DNA from 2 places in the Dendrosporobacter sp. 1207_IL3150 genome. Region 1 is predicted to be linked to the other one. Evidence: riboswitches for the same ligand, from Rfam matches in the RefSeq annotation. Region 1 holds a riboswitch; the other holds the start of a gene.
The links. Region 1 has a riboswitch for glycine ahead of gcvT (glycine cleavage system aminomethyltransferase GcvT). Riboswitches for the same ligand answer to the same signal wherever they lie in the genome.
Positions count from the first base shown of each region.

Region 2: linked by a shared signal. The riboswitch ahead of V6C17_RS13940 (ABC transporter substrate-binding protein) and the one ahead of gcvT (glycine cleavage system aminomethyltransferase GcvT) in region 1 are both predicted to bind glycine.

Region 1 is NZ_JBAIYU010000019.1:57,826-68,666, reverse strand. Features, by position in the region: gene gcvPB (aminomethyl-transferring glycine dehydrogenase subunit GcvPB) at 1-333, opposite strand, end outside; gene gcvPA (aminomethyl-transferring glycine dehydrogenase subunit GcvPA) at 330-1,676, opposite strand; gene gcvH (glycine cleavage system protein GcvH) at 1,679-2,068, opposite strand; gene gcvT (glycine cleavage system aminomethyltransferase GcvT) at 2,104-3,207, opposite strand; glycine riboswitch at 3,463-3,551, opposite strand; gene xth (exodeoxyribonuclease III) at 3,668-4,456, opposite strand; gene V6C17_RS11050 (bile acid:sodium symporter family protein) at 4,702-5,664, shown strand; gene V6C17_RS11045 (ferritin family protein) at 5,911-6,459, shown strand; gene V6C17_RS11040 (VOC family protein) at 6,583-6,990, opposite strand; gene V6C17_RS11035 (C-GCAxxG-C-C family (seleno)protein) at 7,204-7,635, shown strand; gene V6C17_RS11030 (GDSL-type esterase/lipase family protein) at 7,680-8,945, opposite strand; gene rpoN (RNA polymerase factor sigma-54) at 9,031-10,404, opposite strand; gene V6C17_RS11020 (TVP38/TMEM64 family protein) at 10,524-10,841, opposite strand, start outside.
Region 2 is NZ_JBAIYU010000030.1:144,039-154,879, forward strand. Features, by position in the region: gene V6C17_RS13895 (NADH peroxidase) at 1-505, shown strand, start outside; gene V6C17_RS13900 (DUF1540 domain-containing protein) at 519-839, shown strand; gene V6C17_RS13905 (S-layer homology domain-containing protein) at 1,130-2,506, shown strand; gene V6C17_RS13910 (GDYXXLXY domain-containing protein) at 2,707-3,258, opposite strand; gene V6C17_RS13915 (DUF2157 domain-containing protein) at 3,248-4,552, opposite strand; gene V6C17_RS13920 (TerC family protein) at 4,729-5,385, shown strand; gene V6C17_RS13925 (hypothetical protein) at 5,739-6,686, shown strand; gene V6C17_RS13930 (YadA C-terminal domain-containing protein) at 6,765-7,700, shown strand; gene V6C17_RS13935 (DUF6941 family protein) at 7,900-8,400, shown strand; glycine riboswitch at 8,554-8,655, shown strand; gene V6C17_RS13940 (ABC transporter substrate-binding protein) at 8,822-9,988, shown strand; gene V6C17_RS13945 (TapB family protein) at 10,145-10,759, shown strand.

The DNA of each region.
Region 1 (10,841 bases):
CCCTTGGACTGAATCACTATCCTGAAGTGGATGAATGTTGTTAAGCCCAGCCAAGCGACTGATATCTTCATTAACCTTGGGATTATATTTCATTGTACAAGAACCTAGCGGATAAAATCCCGAGTCCACGCCAAAATTGCGCGTTGACAACCCAGTATAATGGCGAATTAAGTCAGGCTGACTAACCTCTGGAAACTCAACATCAGATTTACGCAAGTAATTAGCAGGAATTAATGATTCAATTGATTCTGTTGGAACATCAGCATCCGGTAAATCAATTGCCTTACGTCCTGGTTTGCTTAACTCAAAAATTAAGGCTTTACTTTCTCTCACAGTATCGCCCCCAATACATTAGCAAGCTTATCAATCTCGGATTTAGAACGCTTTTCTGTTACACATAGCAGCATGGAGTTAGATAACTCAGGGTAGTGTTCACTTAGATCAAACCCACCAATTATCCGCTCAGACAGTAATGATTTATTGACTTGTTTCACTGGCTTATTTAACTTAATTACAAATTCATTGAAAAATGGAGCTGAGAAAACAAGTTCACAGCCGTTTAACTCACTTAATCGCCGACTGGCATAATGAGCCTTTTGCAAACATAATTCAGCTATTTCCCTAAATCCTTTTCTACCAAGCGTACTTAGATAAACTGCTGCTCCTAAAGCACATAATGCTTCATTAGAGCAAATATTTGAGTTAGCCTTTTCACGTCTTATATGCTGCTCTCGGGCCTGCAGTGTAAGAACAAACCCACGGTTACCTTCAAAATCTGAAGTTTGGCCCACAATCCGACCAGGCATTTTCCTAATGAGCTTCTCAGTAGTTGCGAAGAAACCCAGATATGGTCCCCCGAATGCAGTTGGAAGGCCTAAAGCCTGCCCTTCTCCTACTACAATATCTGCTCCCAAATACCCCGGCGCTTCTAGCAGTCCTAATGAAATGGGATTAGCCGCAACTATTAAATAAGCTCCGACACTATGCGCATGATTACTCAAACTTTCTATATCCTCAACACACCCGAAAAAATTTGGATGTTGGACAATAACAGCTGCGGTATTCTTACTAATGAACTTATCTAGACTTTCCGAATCTACTATGCCATTACTAAAACTTACTTCGTTTATTTTAAATTCCAAATCTTTACCGTATGTTTTAAGTACTGCGCGATAATTAGGATTTAAACTACTTGCAACAACTATTTCTTTACGCTTTAAGGTACTGCAAGCCATCATAGCTGCTTCTGCGATAGCCGTACTGCCGTCATATAATGAAGCATTAGCTGCTTCCATTCCGGTTATCGAGCATATCATACTCTGGTATTCCCAAAGAGCCTGCAAATACCCTTGTGCTATCTCAGGCTGATACTGCGTATATGCTGTATAGAATTCTGATCTGCCTATTATATGATCAACAACACTAGGTATATAGTGATCGTATGCACCAGCCCCTAAAAAACAACTGTAATCTTGGAGATTTGCATTACTGGAGGCTAAAGACCGTAAGTGAGCTACCAACTCGGACTCGGCTAAGGCACGTGGTAAGTCCAACGGCTTTTTCAACTTTATATCTGATGGAATATCATTAAATAAGTCTTGAATAGACTGCACTCCGATTTCTGCCAACATTGCCTTGATATCATTTTCGGTATGCGGCAAATAACTTCGTGCCATATTTAATGGCCTCCTTCTTCAATAAGTTTTTGATATTCAGCAGCTTCCAGCAAATCATCTAGCTCTGATGGATTATTCAGCTCAATAACCGCAATCCAGCCTTCGCCATAAGGACTTTCATTTATAGCCTCCGGTTTATCGTTTAAAGCATCATTAACTTCGATAATTACGCCTGAAACTGGTGCGTAGATATCCGAAACAGCCTTAACGGACTCAACAACTGAAAATGATTGGCCTGCGCTAACACTGGTAAAAGCAGCAGGAACTTCCACAAAAACAACGTCACCAAGCTGGCCTTGAGCAAAGTCTGTAATCCCCACAGTTGCACGATCGCCTTCTACTTTCACCCATTCATGATTTTTTGTGTACCTAAGCTCATGCAAGATTTCCATTCTTATTTCTCCTCCCTATCAATAAAATTGTATCTTTAAGGATTTAAAGGTCTAGAATAAAAAGGCTTAGCAACTACCTCAGCTGAGACATTTTTTCCACGAATTTCGATCTCGATTGATTTACCAACTTGAGAGTAGACTGTGTTTATTAGACCTAGCCCCAAATTTTTATCTAGGGTTGGAGAATAAGAGCCAGATGTTACAACTCCAATGTTATTTCCAGCAGCATTAATCGGGTATCCCGCTCTAGCTATTCCTCTTCCTGAAACAGTAAATGCTATAATTTTGCGATTTAATCCAGCTTCCTTTTGTTTTAACAGTGCGTCTTTACCGGTAAAATTTGATTTTTTGAATTTTATAAATCGTCCTAATCCAGCTTCTAGCGGGGAAATTAGTGCAGATAGTTCATGCCCGTATAATGGAAGGCACGCCTCAAAGCGCAAGGTATCACGACACCCCAACCCTGCCGGTACAAGACCATACTCTCGGCCAGCCTTTAGCAGCTTCTCCCATATCTCATTGCTATCTTCAGGCTTGCAGTAAATCTCGAATCCATCCTCACCAGTATAGCCGGTCCTGGACAGTAAAACTGTTTTGCCACACACATCCGCATTAGCGATAAAATGGTAATAACGTAGTTCTTTAAGTGCTTCGGTTGTTACGTTTGATAAAATAGAGCAAGACAGTGGTCCCTGAATTGCAAGTTGGGCTATTTCTGAGGATAGATTATCAAGTACTACTTTAAAATTTGTTTTCTGTGACTGCAACCATTCCCAATCCTTATAAATATTAGCAGCATTAATTACTAGCAGATATTTGTGTGCAGAGTATCTGTAAATGAGCAAATCATCCACAGTTCCACCATCAGGGTAGCACATAGGGGTATACAGTGCTTGATTGTCAGTAATGTTAGTTACATCATTAGTAACTAACATTTGCAGAAAGGCTTCAGCATCTTCACCTTGAACTAATATCTCTCCCATGTGTGATACATCAAACAAGCCTGCTCTTTCTCTAACTGCTCGATGTTCGTCTAAAATCCCCTGATATTGTACCGGCAGCATCCACCCTCCAAAATCAATAATCTTGCCACCATAGCTAAGATGCGCATCATACAGCGGTGTTTGTTTTCCTTGCATTTACACCATCCTCCCTTGAAAAAGCAAGTTTCATGTAAAGAAAACTCGGCTTGCGCCGAGCCTTAGCGACAGCGGAAGTCGATACTTATCTCCTTATGCATGTAAGAAAGTTTTATACTTGCTTATCGTATAATAAAAAACAGAGACATAAAAGGCAAATAACCTTCTTTGTCTCTGTCACTTATACCTGAAAGTTTCGCCCGCAACGGGCTCCCCTTCGGTGATGCACCATTTAGTGCATTCTCTCCAGAGTCTAGTCCGGCTACGGTTCTTTTGCCTGAGAGTTTGGACAAAGAAGTCTTGCTCCTTCGGCGCCGCACAGCGTTCTCTCCCATAGCCATCATCCTAAGCTGTATTTTATTATTTTAAAAATCGTTGCAATAACCCTCTTGTAAAGTGTATGAACCTTGCTCCACGAAGATTCGCAAAATTTATAAAAGATTATCTTTCAACGCACTAATTACATTCTTTCAAATTCGGCAATAAACGGTGCATGGTCGGATGGCTTTTCAGCTTGACGCATTTCGGTATCAATCCAGGCCCGCAGCGACCGTTCCGCTATAGTTTTTGTAGCCCAAATATGATCGATCCTCCACCCTAGCTTTCTTTTAAAGCCATTAGGTACACGATAGTCCCAAAATGTAAAGTGACCATCGTCAGTTACGTGCTGACGAAAGATATCATTAAGTCCCCAGTTACGCATTATTTCTAATAAGTTATGCTCTTCTGGATGAAATCCTACAGAACCAAACAGCTTTTCCGGCGCATGTACATCACGATTATCCGGGGCAATATTAAAGTCACCCAACCAAATTACCGGCTCATTAGGCTGATAATTATGGCTGATATATTCACTCAGTCGCTGAAGCCACGCCAGCTTATGCTGAAAATGATCACTTGAAACATCTCTTCCTTGTGGTACATAGGTATTAATAATATTCACATTATCAACTTTTACGGAAATCAATCGCGCCTCATTTGAATACTCCAATTCGTTCAGGCCATAACTAATAACAGTTGGCTCTGATTTAGTAAGTATTGCAACGCCATTATAGGATTTTTGCCCCTTGAATACAGAGTAATAGCCGACCGCTTTTAGTTCGTCTACCGGAAACTTATCATCTTGAACCTTTGTTTCCTGAAGTGCAACTACATCAGGCTGTACCCTTTCTAACCACTCCAGTAAAATAGGCATTCTTGCTCTTATTGAGTTTACATTATATGTCGCTATTTTCCATGTATCATTCATTTTACTACTCCTTACCTAAAACTTTGCTTGAGTTATAAATTATACTCATATTAAGCTCAAAACCCTTTTTTTCGGCATTTAGTGTAGATTTTAGTCTTTGGTCTTTTTAGGAACTCTGGCGTATAATTAATATAAAGAAAACACGACTTATGCCGAACTTTGCGAAGCGAGTCCTATTTTCATAGCGGTATATTGAAATCAGCCCTCCTTTGAGGAGGGCTGTACTAATTTTTGGGGGTCTTTATATGTCTGCTTTCTTTTCTTCGTTAAACAATTGGTTGGGACGAAAAATGTTCTTAGTAGTATTATCCGGTCTGTTCTTAGGATTTATTTTGAAAATTCCTGATACTCCTTTAATAAGGTATTTAGTAGTTGCTTTTTTTGCCTACATGACTTTCGTTACCGCACTAGGAACAAGTTTCAAAGAATTTATCAAAGTACTAAGTAAACCATTGATACCACTTTGGATTTTAGTCTTAGTACATTTTGTAACACCACTGACAGCATGGTTAGCCGGTATCATATTCTACCCGGACGAACCCTTTATTCGTATCGGTTATCTAATTGGCGCATCTATACCGATTGGTGTTACATCAGTCATTTGGACCGCCTTAGTAAAAGGAAATTTAGCTGTGTCCCTTGTTGCAGTAACCCTGGATACAATCGTAGTGCCTTTGGTCCTGCCGCTTTTCTTTAATATGGTTATTGGGCAAACTGTCGAAATAAATTACGTCAAAATGATTTTAGACCTCTCACTGATGGTAACCTTGCCAAGTATCGCCGGTATGCTCCTTCATGATGCCACTGACGGACGTGTGGCAAACTTCACTAAAAACATCGGCGGGGCGACCTCTAAGCTATCCTTAATGCTTGTTATTTTAATAAATGCATCATTAGTAGCCCCACAGATTGTCTGGGATTTATCAATACTTAAAACTATGCTTGTAACCTTATTAATTGTTTCAACAGGTTACTTTGTTGGCTATCTAGGTTCTTACGTCTTAAAGGACCGCTCAAAAGAATCCGTTCTCACTATGATATACAATGTCGGTATCAGGAATAATGCTTGCGGGCTGGTATTAGCTTTATCTTATTTTCCGCCAGCAGTAGCCATCCCCATAACCCTCTCAATCTTGTATCAACAACCGCTTGCGACGATTATACCGCATATCTACAATTACTTCACAAAGAAATCTCACATCACATGAAAAACTACATAAACGAGTAAAAGGACCAGAGTATACATCGCCAAAACAACTGATGTATACTCTGGTCCTTTGTTTAAAACTCCTAAGAATAAGTGTACTTGGTCAAGCGTAAGATTAAAAGTCTAACAAAAACTAATTTTTTTAAAAAAATTTGCTTGATTTTCCAATGAACATCTTGTATATTATTAATTAGGAATTAGATTATTATTATCTATTAATAATAATTATTAAATAGGGGGAGATATAATGAAAAACTTTATTTGCACAATCTGTGGGTATGCACACCAAGGAGACACTGCGCCAGGCGCTTGTCCACAATGTAAGGCTCCAGCGGGCAAATTTATTGAACAGTCAACAAGAGAACTTAATTGGGCTGATGAACATCGCATTGGTGTTGCGGCAGGTATAGATGAGGAAGTAATTGAAGGCTTAAAAATGAATTTTATGGGTGAATGTACCGAGGTAGGTATGTACTTAGCTATGAGCCGTCAGGCTGACAGAGAAGGTTATCCTGAAGTTGCTGAAGCATATAAAAGAATCGCTATTGAGGAAGCTGAACATGCAGCAAAATTCGCTGAGCTTCTTGGTGAAGTAGTAAATGCATGTACTAAAAAGAACCTTGAATTAAGAGTAGAGGCAGAATACGGCGCATGTAAAGGTAAGTTAGATTTGGCTAAGCGCGCTAAAGAACTAGGCCTTGATGCAATTCATGATACAGTTCATGAAATGTGTAAGGATGAAGCCCGCCATGGCGCTGCCTTCAAAGGTCTTCTAGAAAGATATTTCAGCAAATAAATCACCAGCAAACAAGCTTCACCGCAAAGTGAAGCTTGTTTTTTATTTTTATGTAAGCCGTATTGTTTGTCTACGTAAACTAAGGCGTACAGCCCTGCTGTACGCCTTAACATTGTCCAGTAATTATTTTTTGAAAGAGTCATAAATTTTCTGGTACTCAGGTGTAGCTGGTATTGATTTGTAAATATAGATATGAACCCTGTTGGGGTCATTGACTACAAAACTGCGTTCACCCCATGGCTTATCCTGCATTTCCTGATATATATTCAGCCCTGCCTTTTTAAGCCTCAAATATTCAGCATCAACATCTTCTACTTCAAAAGATAAAATCAGCCCTCGGCCGTTAAAAAATTCACCTTCTTCACGCTGCGGCAAAGTAAAGCTTATTCCGGCTTCAAGGCTAGGTGACAAAAGCTCTATATACCAGTCACTTTCATATACAAGATTAAATCCGAAATGAGTCATATAAAAATTTTTTGATTCTTTTAGCTTTTCCGTACTAATCGTTGCATCGATACGTTTTATCTTCATAACCTATCTACCCCATACCTATAGTATTATAGTATCTTCTAAATTCGAGATTTATCAATAAAACACCTGCCACTAATAATATAATTTGCTAACTTATTCTATTCTATTAATCATTTTTTAAATATAGGTAGGTAAATCATCTTAAAACCACGAATTAATTTATTACGCTTTTAGAATAGTTACAATTAAAAACTTTATTGGAGGGAATTTCTGATGCTTTACGAGCTTATTAACGAAGGTTTTGGCGATAAGGAAGATTTTAATTGTGCTGAAAAAATTTTGTACGGTGCTAACCAAGCGTACAATCTTGGGTTTAGTCATGAAACATTAAAATTATCAGCAGGTTTTGGCGGCGGTATGGCAATCGGCAGTGTATGTGGCGCATTAACCGCAGCCGTAATGGTTCTAAGCAGTCTATATGTAAAAAACAATGCCCATGAAAGCACTAAAATAAAAGCTCTCTCACTAGAATTATTTTCTACCTATCGAAAGGAAATGGGTGAAATAAACTGCGGACCGCTTAAAGCTCGTTATAGAACTGAAGAATTGAAATGCCGCAATGTAATCGCAACTGCTGCAAAAGTGCTTGATAGAATTATTGAACGTGAAAACGGCCAAAGTGCCCCCTGTAAAGCCGTCATCTAAAAGAAATGCCTAAGATCCCTGACTGGGCTCTTAGGCATTTTTTATTATATATTTTCACCAAAGTTTTTTTTAAGATAGCGACCTATTTTCTTACCAATTTGCGCCTTTCCCTTTGTATCGGGGTGTAAACCATCTGCCGCTGCTAGATGAGGTAGTAAGCCATCAGGTCCAGTCAATAATGGGGCAACGTCCACATAAAACTCTTGATCTTTAATCCAGTTGTTAACCTTAATCCGTTCACTTTGCCAGCTAGCCTCAGTCTCCTGGTTAAAAACTTTTTTTATAACATCCGGATTCACCGGAGTTACAGTAGCAAATATCGGAGTAATACCATGCTCCTGACATTTTTCCTTAATTTCACGCAAGTTATTAATTACATCCTCAGCGGCAGCACCCCCGCGCAGATCATTAATACCGCCCATAACTACAAGCAATTTTGGAGCAAAAGGTAATACTTCTTTTTCAAACCTAGTATTCATCATTGAGGTTGTGTCTCCGCTATGACCCAAATTTTTCACAGGAAACCCTGTATAAGTTGTCCAGTCATAAGCCGGATCGCTTGGCGGGTTTGATATAGCACCACCGCCGTGAGTAATGCTGTCACCGAAAGCTGCTACTTTAAAACCACCATGCTTTACTGTAAATGGTAAAGCTTCCGACCAATTTCCAACTGGATTACCACTGCTATCCTTGGCTTGTACCCGCCACCAGTAAGCACCCTCCTGTGTATAGGCAGTCTCGTCATATAAGTCAAAGGAACGACCACCACTTACAGTTAAGCTTTTTATAACTTCAGGCGTATGATCCATCTGCTTTGCAGACAAAATCTGTACTTCATAAGAATCAGCACCTAATACAGGTATCCAAGAATATGCCTGGTAAAGTTTAGCGGCAGGGAAGCTTTCCAGCCTGGCGGTCGCTAACGGCGAGGACGGATCAGGTTCACCATCATTCAATCGTCGAGGCGAGCTAAAACTGGAAATTGGTTTTTTGTCTGAGTTAAGTGCCCGAACCTGCCACCAAAGCGTCTTAGGATCAGCATTAATAGTCGCCAATTCAACTTCAACCCCTGGTGCATATATATCACTATATGTGATTATAGTCTCAGTTTTAAGTGTCTTTCGCCCTTTATCTGATGATTTGCTGATAACTATAAACTCATACATCACTGCATCTGGAACTGCGCTCCACGATAAGCGAACTTTACTAGCCCCCTCAATTTTAGAAGCCTGAGTAGCTTTAAATTCAATATGATAAGAGAAAAGAATGACCGACAAGCATATCAAAACACGTAAAGCTATTTTAAACATATTAACTCCTATATTGATAATAAGTTTCAATAACAGTTTCTGCCTTGACTAGCCAAAACCCTTTTGGGAAAAATAGTATAACCCCTCAAGGACCATCATACCGTTTTCGCTTTGTCGAGGATGCGATCCCCATTTCCTCACGATATTTAGTCACCGTACGACGAGAAATAGTTATTCCTTGTTTAGTCAGTAATTCGCTAACCGCCTGGTCACTTAGAGGATTTAAGCAATTTTCCTGCCTAATAAGACTTTGGATTTCCTTTTTTATGTTTGAGGCAATAAATTCTTCGCCGCTTGAAACATTGACACGATTTGCAAAAAAAGTGCGCATACTTAAAACTCCATGGGGTGTATCAATATATTTATTAGCTACAACTCTGCTGACTGTAGATTCATGTATGCCGAGACGATCCGCAACTGTTTTCATAATTAGCGGGCGAAGATGCTGCGGACCATAATCGAAAAAGCCTCGCTGCAACTCAACTATTGCTTTAGTAACGTTATATAAAGTATTACGACGCTGCTCAACACTTCTTATAAGCCAAATTGCTGAATTAAGCCTATTTTCAATATACTTCTTCAATTCGTGATCTTGACTAGAAGAGGCTTGGCGATAGGCCGGATTAATTACTAACTTTGGAACTGAACTGTCATTTATAAGGATAACGTATTCCTCATTAACACGTTCGATAGTTACATCTGGCACTATATACCCGGCATTTTCAGCACTATAAGATAAACCTGGTTTAGGATTTAGTTTTCGAATTACATCAACTGCTTCCTGAACCTCGGGGAGTGTACAATTTAATTTTTCGGAAATATAACGGTATCTAGCTGACGCTAAATCTTGCAGATGGTTTTGAATAACCTTCTTTACAACATTATTGTATATACCTTGACTCTTAGCTTGAATTTCTAGACACTCACGTAAATCGCGTGCCCCCACTCCATCAGGCTCAAATGTTTGGATAATATTTAAGGTTTCTAGTACGAATTTTACTGGTACATTAAGAGAAAGAGAAACTTCTTCTGCTTGGCACCTTAAATATCCGTTATTATCAATGCAACCTATAAGATACCGTCCGACCTCATGGTGAAGGTTACTGGTAACAGTTATATCTAGCTGGAATTCCAAATGATCGTGCAATGAGGTCTCTCTTGCTGCAAAAAATTCAAAACTTGGATTATCTGCATTATATATCTGTTCTTTTTTATCCTTTCCCCCGCTGTATAGATATCTCTCTAATGCTGATATTTCATCAAAAGTATACCTAGCTTGCTCCGACTGCTTTTCACTGCTACTTGTTATGTCATATTCCAAAATTGGGTTCTCAAGAAATTCATTTTCCAATGCTGTTGCTAGTTCTTGTGTGGAAAGCTGAAGGATTGCAATAGCCTGTCGTAGTTCCTGCGTCATCATTAATTTTTGATGCATCTCTAACCTTAAGCTAAAATCCATAAGCAACACCCTAACATCATTTTGTTATTTAATTTTATGTTTAATGCAATGTAATATTCCTTATTCAAGAGAAGCTCTAATATAAAAGATCTCCTTTTCTAATATGAAGGAGATCTTAATTAACGTTTTATATGATTGTGGTTATCATAAATATTGCTAAGATCGTTCTTAAAAACAGCCCGCGATAACAAGTGTGGCAAACAAATACATACAACTACTACAATTACTGCACCCCACAACGCTGTTAAGAACGAGCGGTTCATCACGTTACCCAAATAACAAAACGCCAAGGCACCAGGAACACTGCCGAGGAATGTTCCAACAAAATAAGGCCAAAATCTAATTTTGGTTAAGCCAGCAAAAAAGCTAACAGCATCCCATGGTATTGCCGGAACTAACCTCAGTATAAGCATGTACTTAAGCCCCTGGGTTTCAAG
Region 2 (10,841 bases), on a different contig from region 1:
TCAAGGAGAAGAAGCACCGGAAAAGTGTCCAGTATGTAAGGCTAGTCAATCTCATTTTAAAGAAATGACAGGTGAATTAGCTTGGGCAGACGAGCATAGAATTGGCATTGTTAAAGATGTTCCGGTAGAAATCCTAGAGGGATTACGTGCCAATTTCGTCGGCGAATGTACGGAAGTAGGAATGTATTTAGCTATGTCGCGTCAGGCAGACAGACAAGGCTATCCAGAGGTAGCAGAAGCTTATAAGAGAATTGCCTTTGAAGAAGCCGAACATGCTGCTAAGTTTGCAGAGATTTTAGGTGAAGTTGTAGTTGCTGATACCAAAGCTAATCTTAGTGCAAGAGTGGAAGCAGAGTACGGTGCGTGCGATGGCAAAAAGAAACTTGCAACTATGGCTAAGCAGCATAATCTAGATGCTATTCACGATACAGTTCACGAGATGTGCAAAGATGAAGCAAGACATGGGTGTGCATTCAAGGGCTTGCTTGATAGATATTTCAAATAGAGGAGGATGTAAAATGAATAGGATTAATTGCAATGTAACTAGTTGTTCGCACAATAAATCGCGTGTATGCTATGCCAATTGTGTTGATATAGTTGGAAGTTCGGCTAAAGAAGAACATAATACTAGCTGCGGTGCTTTTCTGGACAGATCAGTTTATTCTGAGCTGACGAATAACGTATTAAGTTCAGGCTCCTGTGATTGCTTAAAGTGTACTGTAGATACCTGTTCCTATAATAGTAATCACTTGTGTACGCTAGAAAGTATTCAGGTTAATGGTGACGGATCAGATTATTACACTCATACCGAGTGCTCAAGTTTCAAACTTAGAAGATAGCTAGAAAATGGTCTTACCCGCTGCTTAGTGTGGTAAGACCATTTCCTATTGCCTGCATAAAAATATGTAATAAATTTCTAAAATAACTTGAAAGACAAGCAGGAAAAATGACAAAAGTCGCCAATAATTATTCTGTCATATTAATTAAACTTAACAATGAATAACAATTTATTAGCAATACTAATATATTTATAAGCATATGTGGTTATTCCAAGCTTGTCTTATTGTCGGTAATAGGATAACGATGTTTACTAGTATGATAGATTAGAATTACATTGGAGGACTTAACGTTGAAAAAATCGATGAAAACCTTTCTGTTAACTAGTACGTTAACACTCGCGCTGACATGTACAACGTATGCAGCAAACACTTCTTTTAGTGATGTACCAGTTAAGCATTGGGCCTATGATGCGGTTACAAAATTAGCTAAGGCCGGGCTGGTTGACGGTTCCCAAGATGGAACTTTCCGAGGCGATAGAGCTATGAGCCGTTATGAAATGGCTATTCTTGTATCTAAAACTATGGATAAGTATGAAAAGGCTGACGCGGACCAAAAAGTAATTATCGATCAGCTTTCCGCTGAATTTGCCTCCGAGCTAAATAAGCTGGGCGCACGAGTGGCTAAGGTAGAATCCAAGACTAACACTTGGGTGAGTGGTGAAACTCGTATACGCTTTATGGGAGACAGCCCAAGCTCAGATATGCCAGCTAAGCTGTCCCACTCCGATCAGTTTGACTTCAGACAGCGCATTACATTCCGTGGCAATATAAATGAAGACTGGTCATGGACTGGAAGACTTGCAACCAACGGGCACACTCGTTTCGGTGAATATGATTCAACTGGTTCTGATGCCAAATTAGATCAAATGAATGTTACAGCTAAGAATGTACTAGGTCTAGATTCTGTTCGTATCGGCCGTTCAGCCCTGGATTTCTTCAGCCATGGCATGATAGGAGGTCCTGGTAATAAAGACGGTATTTTGATTGTCAATAAATTTGGAGATACCAAGTTCAGTGCTTGGACAGGCAATATTAGGCCAAATAGCGCTAGTGATAATAATGGCTTTACATCAGCACAATTAGACTGGAAAGTAAATAAAGTTAATTTGAAAACAGGATACTATTGGGGAGACGTAAAAGGGGATTCAACCAACCTTAATGTCGCAGCAGGCAATAGCTTTACTAGCTCTAAGGGTTACTTGGTAGGCTTTGACACTAGGATCGGAGATTTGCTAGTCTTTGGTGATTTTGTTGGATCTAAACTAGATGGAGCAAATGGTTTAAATGATGATCCAAATGCGTGGATGGTTCAGCTTACTAATAGTAAAACAGCTCCTGTAGCATATCAGGTAATGGGTATAGTAAATCCTACTAAAAAAGGTACAGACGCTTGGATGGCGCAATATCGCAGCATTGATCCAGGTGCTTTTGCTCCTGGCTCAGGTAACTTTGATACAGTTGCCGTATCAAATATGGGAGCTTATAACTTCTTTACAAAAGGCAGTGACAATGTAGAAGCACTCTTCTGGGCATATTCAAAAGTTGTTGCTAAAAATGTTGTATTCTCTCTTGAATATCAAGACCTAAAAATCAAGGACAAATCAGTAACAGCAATTAGTGAAGGTAAAAATAAAACATACCAAGCTAAAATCGAGATGTTTTATTAATAGATAAAAATTAATTATTTAAAGTAAATAAGCCTTGTAATCATTATAAATAATAAAACACCACCGATAATTTGATATCTTCGGTGGTGTTTCTATTTTTTCTATTATCTGTATTTACAAAAAATAGTTTAGGTCATCGTAGGAGATGAAGACTATTGAAATTGCAGATTTAGAATACTTTGTTAAATATAAGCCAGCCCTTATTTCGTATTTGAATTCCGCAAATATTCCCTAAGATTTTTATTGCCTAAATAGAGCTCTTCGATTACACCATAACCGTCTTTTAGCCGGACTGCTGCAACACTAGTTCTTCCTGCATTATTAAGATAAGCAGCTTCAGCCTCTGAGGCTATTTCCTCAGGCAGATAATAACGGCGAAACGGTAATTGTACATGGGCTGTATCTCCTTCGGTATGATTTACCCTTACTTTGAGGTATTGATAATCTGAAGGCTTTTCAGCACGTACCCCGCTGATGAAAGCTTTTCCCTCGGTATTAACGCTAATAACAGCATAAGCAGATTGACCGTATTTTAGATCAGAGTTATCGTCAATTGGGGCAGTTGCCTCACGAAATCTAAGATCAATATATCGTCCTTTGAATGCATCAAACGGATCTATGGGTTCTGTTTCCCAATAAAAGCGCTGGCCCGTTTGGAGGATGTTTTCCCAGTGCCATGCCATATAGAGTGGTGTGGCGATTTGGGCAAATACAACAAGAATAAAAATTAAGAGGATTTTGTTATTTTTCATTAGTGTCACCCGCTTCGTTTGCATTCCTGCGAACCATCAGAAGGTTTGCTGTCAGGAAGGCTACACCAAGTATTACGAAAGCTATTCCTCTAATTACAAAACTAAAATTCATATCGAGAAAGCGAGTAACTATTAATAAAGCAATCATAAGCATACCAATGTTGGCGACACCGATGCTATGCTTGCGAAAGCCGATACTAATAACAATTATGCTTAAATATAACATGTAGGCATTCATTAGAAGCGTTGCACTAATGCCGGTTGCATCATAGAAATGCAGGAGATATGCAATGCCGATAAGTATTGGTGCTAACGCAAAAGGAACATTATTACCATCAGGCTTTTTCAGTGTAAGCAGAAAAGTCCAAATGGTAAGTATGCCTATTGCAAAAAGTATCGGGATATCATATTTTAGAACAGCGGATTCCAAAGTTAGGTTATTCCAGAAGTTATTAGATGTCATGAGAAAAATTAGTCCGCTAGTACCAGTCAGGCCAGTTACCTTAAAAGGTGATAGCGAATGTTCCCTGATATTCGGTGATAATAAAATGCCGATATTATAATTTAAAGCCGTTAGCAAAGCAAAAATAAGTGGACCCAGCTTATCTATATAAGTGCCGAATGTTACAGCAAAGAAGACATAAAAGCAAATATTAAAGATCCAAGATAATATTAGTGCAGCATTAGAATAAATTGCTTCACTAAACTTGATCCGGTAGTAAGGAAAAACTGCTGCAAGCAATGCCCAGCTAAGCATTTTATCAAAATGGTAATAGCCGTTCGAAGCCCAGAAGGTAATGCCGACTAAATATAACCCAGCAAGTATATTTGCTTTTAGCAAATATACCATCGGTAGTGATAGTAACATCCAAGTTAGTAAAAAGGCGTCGGTATCTTCGGTGAGATGATACGTTTGCCCAACTAGTGCTATTGCCGCACCTATAGCTAGCATGTGGAAGACTGCCGATGATTCGCGCCAAACTACGCTTTCACGCCTAAAATATAGGGCAAATCCAGAAATAAACTGTGCTAATATTATTAGACTAATTGATATAAGCAGGCGCGTCAGCTTAGTTAGTTCATCCCAGTTATGGGCTAAGATCAGAATAATACCTAGACCAACAAAAATAACACCCAAAATACCAAAGACTAGAAGAAACGATTTGGAGCTTGATGTATTTTGGATAGGCCCATAATGGCTTTTTATTCTTTCGGCTGCTTCAGCTGATAGTATTCCTTTGGCAGTAAGCTCCGGCAGTTGCTGATATAACCAGGATACAGCTTTTTTATTCATTTGCAACCTCCCCGAATAAAAGATTGTTTTTAAATTAAAGAATTATAATTATATAATAATCTAATTGCTACGTATGTTAAAGCGATTTAATGGACAATTTATGCAAATTCGTTTAGTGAACCTTTAGGATAGAATGTCCCACTTTTGGTCGATACTATTCTGGGAGGTATCGATCAATGCCTGAAACTAACTTTTTAACTGGATTATTAACTATTGTAGTACTTGACCTTGTGCTGGCGGGTGATAATGCTGTAGTTATAGCCTTGGCATCACGTAACTTACCAGTCGAACTAAGAAAAAAAGCAATATACTGGGGAACATTTGGAGCCATTGCAATCCGTGCGGCAATGACGCTTATAGCCGTGTGGCTGCTGCAGATTCCTTACTTGCAGGCAATTGGAGGATTGCTCTTGATACCAGTTGCTCTAAAGCTTTTAAGCCAAGAGGATTCAGAAGAAAACGTCAATTCCTGTGACAATTTTTGGGGAGCAATAAAAACCATAATTATAGCAGACGCAATTATGGGTGTAGATAATGTTTTAGCTATCGCTGGCGCATCACATGGAAATATGACCTTAGTAATATTAGGCTTACTTATCAGTGTTCCAATCGTAGTTTGGGGAAGTAAGTTTATATCAGATATGATGGTAAAATACCCAACGCTCATTTATGCTGGAGCTGCGATCTTAGCATGGACGGCAGGGGGAATGATTATGAACGACCGCATAGTTGGAACATATTTAAGAGATATCTATTTGGCTACAAGTTGGCTTGTCCCGCTTGCTGTCACTGTATTTGTTTTAGCAGTTGGCAGAAGAAGGGCTAAAGCATAGTAAATAATCACGGGATCACCGTTAAGGTGGTTCTTTTTTATTTGCGAAAAAACAGAGAAATTAGGCGCACAAATTTGGAAATACAAAAATCTTAAAAAACATAATAAAAATGGAATAAAAACTTCCTATTATGGATAATATTGGAACGAGGGATTGTACAGCTTTATAAATTGAGATTTCATTGGCTTAAGTAGGTGTGTCAGGGGTCAACGTACAAGCGAGATTTTCCTCATTAGTATGCACTAATAGATTGCACTATTTAATAACGGGGGTGAGCAGCTTTTAAAGCAGCTTAGTATTTTTAGATTAGACAGGCATTCTATCCCAAAAATTAAATTTATGGAGGTATTAAAATGAAAAAAAGTTCAAAAAAAGCAGCTCTAGCTGTAGCTGCAATGTTGGTAGGTTCAGTTTTCTGCACACCGGTGTTTGCAGGAACTGTAAATGGTACTGGCGCGATTGTTAAACACGGGAGTTACAATAATACTGTAAATAACAATATTGGCGCAATAATTCAACCTGGCACAAACTCAGGCATGAGCAACAGTTATAATGTTATTGGCATTGGCGCAAATCTCACTAACGGTGTATATGGTAATAATGTTTATCAAAATTTAGGGACTTTTGTTGGTGCATATTCCAGTCCTACAGCAACCGGAACCGGCGCACTTATTCAGAATGGGGCATATAATAATACGGTTTATGGAAATACTGGTACGCAATTAATGGGCGGTCACCATATTACAGCCACAGGAACCGGCGCTATTGTTGATCATGGCAGCTATTCCAATACCGTTTATAATAATCTTGGAGCTAACGTTCTTGGCGGAGGAACTGGCTTCGGTTCTAATGATACGGTTAGTGTTAAAGTATTTGGAACTGGTGCTCTTATTGATAGGGGTAGCTACTCGAATACTGTTCGCGACAATATTGGTGCTGTTGAAGATGCCACAACTGCCGCATGGGTACCGTACAGTCAAGGACCAGTGGCACCAAAGGTTTTTGATTCCGTTACCGGCACCGGCGCTATTGTAAGTAACGGAAGCTATGGCAATAATGTATACAGTAATATCGGTGCAATTATGAAAACAAAGGATGGCCATGCTGTAATCGACGTTACGGGTGCTATTGTTGATCATGGCAGTTATTCAAATACAGTGTATCAGAACCTTGGTGCTATAGTAACAAGTGCTAACTGGGCAACTGTTACTGGAGCAGGAGCAATTGTAGATTTTGGAAGCTACCAGAATAACGTTCATGATAATACTGGGAATCAAGTAGGTACTGTAGCTCAAAACTAGTAGTCATATTTGCAATGGAGCAATTCAACGTTAGAGAGGAAGTCACACTCTAACGTTGAAATTTAACTGGAGGACTGTATGAGCCGTTATAAGGGAAATTTGTTGTATGTGATAGTTACGTTGGCTAGTGTGTTGACTTTTATACCTAATAATGTATGGGCAGATACTCCATCAAACCAAACTGGTCCAATCAATCTTAGTATAAACGTTAACAATAATGTAGGTACACAGGTTGTCGGCGGAGAAAATCTGAATCTTGGCGTTGGGGCAGTAGTTTCAGTAGCGCTTGGCGATTCTAATACCGCTGTGGCAACAGGAATACAGGTAAATTCGCAAGATCCAACGGCAGATTACAATGTCGGCATTGGATCGGTATCAAGTGGTGGTGGGAACAATGCTACAGGAGCTTGGACAACGGCAATCGGATATGGTAATACTGCGTTAGGTGCCGGTGCAACTGCAACTGCAGGAGTTGGAAGTACAGCCTTAGGTGCATATTCCTACGCTTATGCACCCGGTAGTGTTGCACTGGGAGCAGGATCTATCGCCGATCGTCCGGATACCGTATCTGTCGGCCATCCAGGATACGAACGTCAAATTACTAATGTTGCACCAGGCTACTACGACACCGACGCAGTTAACATGAGTCAGTTAAGATCTCTAGACAGCAAAGTAGAACGGGTGGGAGCAATGGCGTTTGCGTTATCTGCTTTAGCCCCTATGCCTTATGATCCAAAAGATCCTACTCAATATTCAGCAGGCATTGGAACCTATAATGGCGAAGGCGCAATAGCGCTTGGTGTATATCATTATTCCAAACCAACCGTGATGTACAATGCAGCTATTGCAATGAGCGGAGATGGTTGGGAAAAGTCAGCTCGTGCTGGTATTACTTGGCGGACTGGTGGTGCCAAACCTAAGGTGTTAGTACCTGCTGTTTCACCTATTAAGCCTGAAGAAAAAAATGATATTGTTTCAAAAGTAAATAAAATACTAGCTGAGTATGAGAAGTAATGATAATTCGGCTGAGAGGCGAAGGAATGGAAGTGTTCCTTTGACTCTCAGCCGAATTTATATTATAAAGTTCAAGTAATAGAACTAAGTGCGCTTTTTGCCAATATATGAAATAATATGTTCTGTTAAAATTAGCAGGAAATATTTGTAAACAGGGGGAATTTTCTAGTTATATCCTATTTGCAGGAGGTTTTTAAAATTGCGTCGAAGAAGGGCTTTCTTTGTATTAATAGTTATAATCACCTTATTATGCTCATCTCATGCTTACGCTGGCATCAAAGTAACCAGTGGTGATAAGCCTGTTTTTATTTCAAGTCATATGATGGGAACAGAGGTTATCCGTGAACGTAACGGGATGGCATCTCTAAGTGGGTTAATTACAGGATTTGGCGTTTCCCAATTTCCTTTCCAGGTTAGATTTAAAACGCTAACAAACTTCATAGGTACGGCCCGATATGATTCTCCAATAAGCTCATTGGTTTTGACAGATGAAACAGGCAAAGAAACAGTAGCAAGATATGATTTTAATATGTTCTTGGACAGACCTGGGGCCACGTATTCTCAGGTGATTGACTGGAAGGTTACCTTTAAATCCGAGGGGTTCTATGCTTACAATGTATTTGTAGATGGAACTCTTGTAGGTTACTATCCTTTCTATGTATGGACAAACGGCATTAATATAAATCAACTTCCTAGATAAGATTAAGTTTTGAATGGTAATTTATACTTGACATACACTATAAATAGTATTATTATATAAATGTACTAAAAATTTAATACTAGTGTCCGTGTGAAGTTTGCGGAAAACACGCTATATCCACGTAAAGAGGATTTTAAGGCGACTACCGTAAATGGATGGAACTCTGGAGAGCCCCTGTCAGCAGGGCGCCGAAGGTGCAAATCGGTATAGAATTATACTGGTGAAACTCTCAGGCAAAAGGACAGAGCATGTTGGTATATTGCAATTCATATTGCATTTTATGTACCTACTTGTTGTTCTTCAGAGTCAAATCATATGATTTGACTCTTTTAGTTTTTTAGGACGGATTACTAGAGAATGCAATCATTTGTAATGACTGGTATGATCGGTCGTGATGTAGTGAAAAAAAGGGGAGAGTTTTATGAGAAAAAGTAGCTTTAAAATGGTTTCAGTATTGATGGCAGTGTTATTAATGGCAGGTGTCTTGGCAGGGTGCGGCGGTACAGCATCTAACGACATCAAAATTGGTATTCTTAGTGAAATGACTGGTGGTAACGCGACGTTTGGTAACTCTATGGCTAACGGAGCGAAAATGGCAATAAAAGAAGCTAATGCTAAGGGTGGTCTCTTAGGCAAGCAAATTACAGCTGTAATTGCTGATAATAAAAGCGAGCCTTCAGAGTCTGCAAATGCTATGACCAAACTTGCAACTCAAGATAAAGTAGTTGCGGTAACTGGTGTTTTCTCCAGCTCTAACGCAATCGCTGCTTCAAGCGTAGCTGAAGCTAGCAAAGCTCCGTTTTTGGCGGTTGGTGCAACTAATCCTAAAGTAACTGTTGACGAAAAAACCGGCAAAGTAAAAGACTATACTTTTAGGGTATGTTTCATCGATCCTTTCCAAGGTACAGTTGGAGCAAACTTTGTCCTAAATACTTTGAAGTTACAAAAAGCTGCTGTCTTAATTGATAATAGCAGTGATTATAGCAAGGGATTATCTGCATTCTTTAAAGATGCTTTCACTAAAGGCGGCGGAAGTATCTTAACTGAAGAAGCTTACTTACAAAAAGACCAGGACTTCAAAACTGTTTTAACAAAGGTCAAGGCTTCAAATCCTGAAGTCATATACGTACCTGGCTATTATGAAGAAGTAGGAAAAATTGTTAAGCAGGCGCGTGAGCTTGGCATTACAGCTCCAATCGTTGGTGGAGATGGATGGGATTCTCCTAAACTCGTTGAGGTGGCATCAGCAGCAGCCTTAAACAACACCTATTTTACTAATCATTACTCGGTAGATGACACCAGCCCAATATCTAAGGCATTCGTAGACGCATATAAGAAAGAATATGGACAAGCACCTGATGCCATGGCTGTACTTGGTTATGATGCAGCAAATGTTCTTATCGATGCAATAAAACGTGCTAATAGTACTGAGTCTGGCAAAATTCGTGAGGCTCTTGCCGCAACTAAAGACTATCCGGCAGTTACTGGCGCAACAACATTAAATACTACTCATGACGCAGTTAAAAGCGCAGTTATAATTGAGATGGTAGATGGTAAGCAAACTTTTAAAGCAACTGTTAAACCTTAATTATTTTTGAAGTATTGTTTAGCTAAAAAGACCTGAATCTTCAATATTGAAGATTCAGGTCTTTAGTTATATAGATAAAAATAGGGAAGGATAACAATTAAGAAATAAATGTGAACTTTTTGCTATATTAAAACAAAAACAAGGAGCGAGAAAAATATGCCAAAGTATCTAGCAATGATCGTGCTTACACTTGTTTTACTTGGATGCAATAAGATTCCTGATTCAAGTATGAGCCAATCGCAAGAGGTCATCAACGACGTAACTAAATACTTTCCAGCTAAAATTCACAGTACTTGGATATATCAAGGCGAAGGCAATGAATATGCAAGTTTTAGCCGTAAAATAGTAGCTTTGAACAATAATAGAATTCAAGTTATCGAAAATAATGGTGGGACCCAACAGACGATGGTATTTAAAATTTCGTCAGATGAGATTAAAAGAACGTTTTTTCTCCCGGAATTCTATACAGAAAGCACTATATTAGATGAGCCGGATAACGCTTCTGAGATGATATTGAAAGCCCCCTTAAGTAAAAATGCAGTGTGGGAAGATTCTATTTCACGCCGGCAAGTAGTAAGTGTCAACGAACAGGTTACAGTTCCTGCTGGTCATTTTAGTAATGTCATTATGATTAAAATTACGTCAATAAAAGAGCAAGTGAACGATAGTCAATTATTTGAATATTATGCGCCCAATGTAGGACTAATCAAGAGAGAGTATACAACGGGGGACAACTATAAAGTAATATCAAAGTTAGCCTCGTACAAATAAAAAGCGGCATCAATTACTTAGAAATTTAAATATATAGACAAATTAGACTATTGATGCTACATTTTAAAAGTCAAATCAAATA